One region of the Rhodobacter sp. NSM genome, then DNA from elsewhere that is predicted to be linked to it. Evidence: riboswitches for the same ligand, from Rfam matches in the RefSeq annotation. Region 1 holds a riboswitch; the other holds the start of a gene.
What was found. Region 1 has a riboswitch for cobalamin ahead of ACTVZP_RS12300 (DUF4198 domain-containing protein). Riboswitches for the same ligand answer to the same signal wherever they lie in the genome.
Positions count from the first base shown of each region.

Region 2: linked by a shared signal. The riboswitch ahead of ACTVZP_RS01555 (TonB-dependent receptor plug domain-containing protein) and the one ahead of ACTVZP_RS12300 (DUF4198 domain-containing protein) in region 1 are both predicted to bind cobalamin.

Region 1 is NZ_JBQPXH010000005.1:139,830-143,934, reverse strand. It holds gene cbiM (cobalt transporter CbiM) at 1-513, opposite strand, end outside; gene ACTVZP_RS12300 (DUF4198 domain-containing protein) at 518-1,303, opposite strand; cobalamin riboswitch at 1,446-1,645, opposite strand; cobalamin riboswitch at 1,720-1,899, shown strand; gene ACTVZP_RS12295 (cysteine-rich small domain-containing protein) at 1,986-2,351, shown strand; gene ACTVZP_RS12290 (cobyrinate a,c-diamide synthase) at 2,428-3,789, opposite strand; gene ACTVZP_RS12285 (energy-coupling factor ABC transporter permease) at 4,080-4,105, opposite strand, start outside.
Region 2 is NZ_JBQPXH010000001.1:326,346-330,450, forward strand. It holds gene ACTVZP_RS01545 (ABC transporter ATP-binding protein) at 1-460, opposite strand, end outside; gene ACTVZP_RS01550 (amidase) at 529-1,980, opposite strand; cobalamin riboswitch at 2,112-2,310, shown strand; gene ACTVZP_RS01555 (TonB-dependent receptor plug domain-containing protein) at 2,438-4,105, shown strand, end outside.

The sequences.
Region 1 (4,105 bases):
AATGTGGGTCAGAAAGACGAGCTTGGCCGCAGGAAGGAATTGCTCGCCGGACAGCGCGAGTGCTGCGCCGACGCACACCGCCGTCAGTGCGATGGCGAGCGCGCCGCCCACCGCACCCGAGATCGCGGCCATGGCGGGCGGGCCGGCAAGACCGCGGCGGCAGAGCATTCCCGCCAGAACCGCCGGAGCCGCGATGTTGAGCGTATTCACCCCCAGCACCGTGACACCACCGAAGCCGAAGAAAACCGCCTGCAGCAGGAGGCCCACGAACAATGCCGGAAACGCCGCCCAGCCGAGCACCAACCCCGCGAGCCCGTTCAGGATCAGGTGGACCGACGACGGCCCGATGGGCACATGCACCAGAGAGGCGACGAAGAAGGTCGCCGACAGCATACCCGCCACGGGTATCTTTTCGACAGGCAGGTGACGCAGCCCCTGCCCGACGCCGGCCGCGGCCAGCACCGCGCCCGCAACGACCACGGGACCCGAAAGCGCGCCATCGACGATGTGCATCGGCCTACTCCAGATCCCAGGCGCGGACCCAGATCACCGCGTCCTGACTCAGCTCCTTGCCCGCGTGCTCCTTCACCGGCCCGGTTCCGAGCGCGGCGAAGCCCCACCATCCGGCCGTGGGAATGCCGAAGGTGAAATAGCCGGCGTCGTCCGAGATCGCGACCACGGCACCGCCGGGCATCGGCCGGGCCGTGGGGGTCCTCGGGGCGTTCGCCACCGCATCGGGTTCCGCCGCCATGTATTCCACCTCGATCACCGCGGCGGCCACCGGCTCGCCCTCGGACAGGACGCGCCCGGTGAAGGTCGAGCCGGCGATGACGTTGTAGGGCTTGACCAGAGGCAGGATCTCGGTTGGCAACCCCTGCGGCTCGGTCCAGTCCGTCGGCAGTTGCATGCGGTTCAGGTAGACCTTGGCGTACTGCTGGATGTAGATGTCCTCGGACGGCTCCAGATAGGGTGCGGCCTCGACCACCAGCACGTAATCGCCCGCCTTCGTCACCGGCACCATTGCATCAAAGGCCTGCGCCGCGTTGGAGACGCCCGCGAAGGTGAAGGGCCTGAGGCTTTGGGAGAGGTCGATCCTTTGCCCGCGGCTGACCGCGTAGAACGCCTGCGGCCTGCCCATGTCCATCACATGTCCGTTCTCGAACGGATGCCAGAAAACGAGCTTCACCGGCACATCGCCCGGTGCCTCGATCAGCGGCGTCTCGGCATAGATCAGCTGGAAATGCGCCTCGGCGGCGGCAGGCATCATGAGGCCCGCAGCAAGCATTGCGTGACGGAGTTTCATCGTCGTCCCCTCTCCGGCCCTATCCTGCGGGCGGTCGTGCGAAAGGACGGAGGGGACCCATGGCACGGGGCGCGGTCGCGTGTTCCTGCGCCGTTTCCCGCGCCAGACGCGCACCCCGGCGTCCGGTGGAAGGCGCGGGATCGCTCCTCGCGCGCCAGCGGCAGGTCTCCTGGCTCGCGGGTCTCAGCTCTGGCCGACCTTCCCGGGCGCAGCGCCCAGTGGCATGTCCGGCCTTCGCTCACCGCTTACAGTTGCGGGGGCAGCCGCGGAGTCGGCACTTCGGCCTCACCGCATTCCCTCTTTCCTCTTCCTTGCGGAAGAACCGATGGCGCAGACGTTGAACCCCGTCCCGCAGACCCTGTCAACAGCGATGTTGCCGCGCGGCCCGGGCGTTGACTCTTCCGCGCTCCTTGCCCGACGCTGTAGACACGATCGGTGCCTGCGATGACCCCCGCAGGCGAAAAGGGAAGCAGGTCCGGGTCCGGCGATGCCCCCGCAGCTGCGATCGGCGAGCCTTCTGCCATGCCGCTGCCCCCCCGGGGCGGGCAGGCGTTCGAGCTGCGGGCCCGGAGACCTGCCGGACCGAACCACCACCCGGCCGGCGGGCCCGGAGGCATGGACCCGGCGTCGCGCCGGGAACGGCGCCCCGATGCCCTCCGGACCCGCTATCGAAGGAGAGGCAATGGAGCCCAAGGACACCACGCTGAACGAGGCCTTCAAGGGGTTCACAAATCGCGACTGCCCCTTCCTGCCCTGCCACCCCGGCGTGAAGCGCGCGTTCAACTGCCTCTTCTGCTACTGCCCTCTGATCGCTTACCAATGCCCCGGCCCCTATCAGACCTATACCGACCGTCACGGTCTTGTGCGCAAGGACTGTTCGAGTTGCACGCTGCCGCATGACGGCTACCTGCAATCGTGGAACTTCATCCAGAAGTGGCTGGAGTATCCGCAGCCGTGGAGCGGCCGGCCACAGACCGATCCGCCTGTCGCGCGGCCGCGCCCGCTCGGAGAGCCCGACGAGGCCATGGCCAGGAACGGAAACGGGTGACGCCCCACCGGCAGCCGCGCCGCCTCGGCACCAGCAGGGCAGCTTGAGGGCTGGCCAGCCGCGACTCTACGGCCGTTCACGGGTATCCGGCGGCAATCAGGTGGAAGAAGCTGCCCGTGACATGGCCGCGGCAGGAGCCGGTCTCTGGCACCGGGTTGCCCTCGGCATCGGTGACGGAGGCGAGCGGCGCGTCGGGCTGGTCGAGGATGGTGGAATAGTGGAATTCGTGGCCCGCAAGTCGGGCCCCCACGGCATGTCCCGGCAGCGGCGACAGCAGATGCGCAGTGCGATAGCCCAGATGCAGCCGCCGCTGTTCATAGCTGGTCACGAGGCCGAGAAGCCCCGCCATCCGGTGGTGCTGGCCGCCGGCATCCACCAGCGCCGTGCCGAGGGCCATGTAGCCGCCGCATTCGCCATGGACAGGGCGGGTTTCGGCATGGCGGGAGAGACCCGAGCGAAAGGCCTCGGCCGCCGCCAGCCTGCCGGCATGCAGTTCCGGGTAACCTCCCGGCAGCCAGACCAGATCGGCCTCGGGCGGGGCCTCGTCGGCGAGCGGGGAGAAGGGCAGGATCTCGGCCCCCGCCTCGCGCCAGCCGGTCAGAAGATGCGGATAGGTGAAGGTGAAGGCCGCATCCGATGCAAGTGCGATCCGCTGTGCGGGTGGTGGTGGCAGACGACCGGCGGCCGGCGCCGCACCGGCCCGCGCCGCCGCGCGGAGCGCGTCGAGATCGGCATGATCGCGCAGGAGCGCGGCGAGACATCCGATCGCCGCCTCCAGGTCGGGATGCTCGCCCGCCTGAACGAGCCCGAGGTGCCGTTCGGGCAGGACGAGATCCTTGCGCCGGGGCAGCGCCCCGAGCACGGTCAGGCCGAGGCGCGCCATCTCGCGGCGGATCATCGCCTCATGCCGCGGCCCCGCCACATTGTTCAGGATCACGCCTGCGAAGTCAGGCGCCTCGGGGTGGCGCGCGAAGCCGAGCGCCGTCGCCGCGGCCGACTGCGCCTGCCCCCCCACGTCCAGCACCAGCACCACGGGCCAGCCGAAGCGCCGCGCGATCTCGGAGGCGGCCCCTCGCCCCGTTCGCCCGGCCGTCGAGGTCCCGTCATAGAGGCCCATCGACCCTTCGGCGATGACCAGATCCGCTCCCTCCGCCCGGAACGCCAGCGCGCCGAGCAGGTCTTCACCCATCGACCAGCCGTCAAGGTTGAAGGATGGCCGCCCCGCCGCCGCAAGGTGAAAGGCAGGGTCGATATAGTCGGGGCCGTTCTTGAACGGCTGCACGACCAGACCCGCATCGCGAAACGCCCGCAGAAGCCCCAGCGTCACCGTGGTCTTGCCCGAGCCCGAGCCCGGCGCAGCAATCATCAGACCGGGCGGCCAGATCACCGGAAGCCGCCGGGATCCTGCTCGCGCCGGGCGGGTCTCGTCGTCCTGCATGCCAACCTTTCCCTGTGGGAGGAACGTATGCGAAGGCAGAGCGCGCCCGCGGGAACCCGTTGCCGGAACGCCCTGCCCGGCGCGCTTCATCGAGGCTGGCAGGCGATCCTGCGATCTGACCGCCACGCTCCCTCATTGCCGGCCGGCGGCCTCCGATGGCGACGGTGCCGGCGACAACCGGGGCTACCCGCCCTGCCCTTCATACCGCCGACAGCGGATTCCCGGCGTCATCCAGCGCCGGGCGCAGCCGGCTTTCGCCGCGCAAGCGGCCCCCGAAGGGGCCGCTCCGGTCAGGCCGCGTGGTGCAGCCGATGGG
Region 2 (4,105 bases), on a different contig from region 1:
CCCGCGCCAGGGCCACGCGCTGCTGCTGCCCGCCCGAGAGCTGCGCCACCTTGCGCCCCGCCAGCGCCTCGAGCCGGACGAGCGCCAGCATCCGTGCGGTGACGTTCTCGGCCTCGGCCCTCGGCTTGCCCAGCATCTTCAGGCCGAAGCCCACGTTCTCTGCCACCGTCAGATGCGGAAAGAGCGCGTAGCTTTGAAAGACGGTGTTGATCGGACGTCGATTCGGAGGATCGGCGGTGATGTCACGCCCGTCCAGCAGGATGGCGCCCGAACTGGGCGATTCGAAACCGGCGATCAGCCGCAGGAGCGTGGTCTTGCCGCAGCCCGACGGGCCGAGCAGCGTGAAGAACTCGCCCCTGCGGATCCCGACCGAAACATCGTCCAGCGCGCGAACAGCCACCTCTCCCTGCCCGAAGGCCTTGACGACGTTGCGGGCTTCGACGGCAATGGGTCCGGTCAAGGATCGTCTCTCCATGCTGGTCTGATGCGAGGTTAGGCAGCCGCCTGTCTCCAAGGCAACTGTCTCGCTCAGGAATCGACCAAAGGGGCAGGGCGGCGGCCGATCCAGGGCGCCGCGCGCTCGATTTCTGCGCAGAGCGCGATCAGCTCCTCGTCGGCGCCGAAGCGGGCGGCGAGATGGACGCCGATCGGCAAGCCGTCCGCACTCATGCCGAGCGGCAGGCTCGCCGCCGGCTGGCCGGAGGCGTTGAAGACCGCCGTGAAGGGGGAGTAGGCAAAGACGCCCTCGGGGCCGGTGCGGAAGGCCACGTAATCCTCGGTCGTATGGGCGAAACGGCCCACACGGGCGGGGGGCTCGGCCAGCGTGGCCGACAGCAGGACGTCGATGCCGTTTCCCTCGTCGGGATCGAAGACCGCGGCCATCTGGCGCCCGAAGGCGTGGATCTGGCCCACCGCCTCGAGATATCGCTCGCCGGGGATCTCGGCGGCACGCCGCAGCGCGCCCAGCGAGACCGGCTCGACCAGCCCCTCGGGGGCGCGCCCCTTCAGCGCCTTGCGGATGCCAAGCGCCGTGCCGCAGGCCACGATGTCGGTCCAGGCCTCCATCATCATTGCCACGTCCGCCTGCGGGAGGCAGGGCCGCACCGCGTGGCCCAGATCCTCGAGCAGCCGACCCGCGGCCTCGACCGCGGCCCGCACCTCGGGATGGATCGGGGTGCCGGTGAAGGTCGTGTCGCAGATCCCCACGCGCAGCCGCCGCGGCGGGCGGCTGATCGCATCCGCATGGCTGCGCAGAAGGGGCGGCGCCCAGTAGGGCGCGCCGGGATCGGCGCCCGCGCAGGCGTCGAGCATGTGGGCCGTGTCGCGCACGGACCAGCTGAGGAAGCCGTCGATCGCCATCCCTGCCCAGCCCTCGCCCGCGTAGGGCCCGTCAGGCAGCCGCGCCCGCGTGGGCTTCATCCCGAAGAGCCCGCAGGACGAGGCGGGGATGCGGACCGACCCGCCCCCGTCCGACCCGTGGGCCACGGCGACGATCCCGGCAGCGACGGCGGCGCCCGCGCCCCCCGACGATCCCCCGGAGGTGCGCTCGAGGTTCCAGGGATTGCGGGTCGGTCCGCCATAGACGGCGGCCTCGGTCGCGGGTCCGATCCCGCCCTCGGGCGAGGTCGTGCGCCCGAAGGTCACGACACCGGTCGCGCGGATGCGCTCGAAGATCGCGGAATCGCGCGGGTAGCGCGTGTTCTCGAGCAGCCGCGAGCCGTTGTGCGAGGGGAAGTCCACCGCCTCGCATCCGAGATCCTTGAGCAGGAAGGGCACGCCGCGGAACGGCCCGCGAGGAAGGCCGGATGCGATGGAGCGCCGCGCGCTTTCCTCCTGCAGCAGAACTACCGCATTGAGCGCCGGGTTCAGCGCTGCGACCGAAGCCAGCGCCGCATCGAGCAACTCCTCTGGCGTCACATCGCCGCTGGCGACAAGGGCCGCGAGGCCGGTTGCATCATCGGCGCCGAAACTTCGGAACATGCGGGTCCTCCATGCCTTTCGCGCCATGCTGCGGCGGAGAGGTGCGCCGCGTCCAACCTTTTCGCACCGCCCGCGCAGGAACGCGGGCGACAGGGGGCGGTGACGCCTGCTTGACAGCGCCGATGCTTGTCCTATTGAGAACCTGCTTCGGTTCCGGCGTCGTGTCCGGATGAAAAGGGAACGCGGTGCGGGCGATGGTCCAACTCCGCGGCTGCCCCCGCAACTGTAGGCGGCGAGCGACGACCGATCATGCCACTGGGTGCGCCCCGGGAAGGCCGGTCCGAGCGAAGACCCGCGAGTCAGGAGACCTGCCGAAGTGATCACCCTTTCCTGTGCGCGGGGCGCGTGCGGGAGGCGGGCCTTCCGCTTCAGGTGACGATCACCCTCGGCGGAAGGGATGACCCTTTCCGAGGACATGACAGGTCAGATCCGGCATCGCCCGGACGGAAAGGGACAGATGAAGAAGACAGCCGCCTCGCTCCTTGCGCTGATGGCCGCAGCTCCGCTGCAGGCGCAGGACATCGCCCTCGACGAGATCGTGGTCTCGCCGAGCCTCGTGGCCACCGAGGCAAGCCGCACCGGCGCCTCGGTCGACGTGGTGACGGCCGAGGACCTGCAGGCGACGGGCGAGATCCTGGTGAGCGACGTGCTCGCACGGCTTCCAGGCGTTTCCTACACCCGTAACGGCGGCCTCGGCACCTCTACGGCGCTGCGGATCCGCGGCCTGGGCCCGGCCTATCAGACGGTGCGGATCAACGGGATCGACGTGGCCGATCCCTCCGTCACGGAGTCGAGTTTCGACTTCGGCAGTCTCACCGCCGGCGGCATCGCCCGGATCGAGGTCCTGCGTGGTTCGCAGTCGGCGATCTACGGGTCGGAAGCGGTTGCGGGCGTGGTGGATATCGCCACCTACCGCCCGACCGAGCCGGGCACCTCCGGGCAGGTCACGCTCGAGGCGGGCAGCAACCGGACCTTCAATGGCGCCCTTTCGGCGGGCATTCTGGGAGAGCGGGGCGAACTGGCCTTCACGACGGCCCGCACCGTGACCGACGGCATCTCGCAGGCTGCCGCCGGAACCGAGCGCGACGGCTTCGACACGACCTTCCATGCGCTTTCCGGGGCCTACGACCTGACGGAGGATCTGCGCATCGGCGCGGCCTTCATCGCGCGGGACAGCGATCTCGACATCGACGGGCTCGTGTTCGACGAGAACTTCAACAGCAGCCTGGCCGATACGGACGACCGGGCAGCCGACCGTCTGCGCGGTGGTCGCGTGTTCGTGGACTTCACGCTCGGGCAGGTTCGCAACGAGATCGCCTATGCCGCCGCCGACACGCGCCGCGAGTATCCCGGAGGTTTTGTCGAACTCTATGAGGGCGAACGCCGCGCCCTTTCCTATCTCGGCTCGGTCGAAATGGGTGCACTGGGTCTGTCGCTCGGAGCGGAGCGGACGAAGGAGAGCTTCGAGAGCGACACGAACTCGGGCGACCTGACGACCGATGCGATCTTTGCCGAGGCGCGCTACGCCTTGACCCCCGCGATCGACCTCTCGTTCGCGGCGCGCCACGACGATCCTTCCGACTTTGACGGCAAGACGACGGGCCGCGTCGCCCTCGCCTGGCGCCTGCCCGACGACCTGATCCTCAGGGGCGTGGCTGGCACCGGATTCCGTGCGCCTTCGCTCTACCAGAGGTTCGGACCGGAAGGTTCGGACCGTCTCGGGCCGGAGACCAGCCGCAGCTACGAGCTGGGTCTGGAGAAGCTGCTGCCCAACGGCGGAAACCTTCAGGCGACCGTGTTCAGGACCGACATCACCGACCGCATCGCCTACATCGCCGGTGCGACCTTCTGCGCATCTCCCTGGGGATGCTATGACCAGCTGGACGGCGAGACGCGGACGAAGGGCGTCGAGATCTCGGGACGCAGCCCGCTGGGCCAAGGCTGGGAAGTCTTCGGCAGCTACACCTACACGGATGCGGTGGACGAGGAAAATGCTGTCGAGACGCGCGCCATCCGCGTGCCGCGGCACGACCTCGTTCTGGGCCTCGAAGGGCAGATCGCGGATCGCACGCGGGGGATCCTCACGCTGCAGCATGTGGCGGATGTCCTCGACGAGACCTATCCC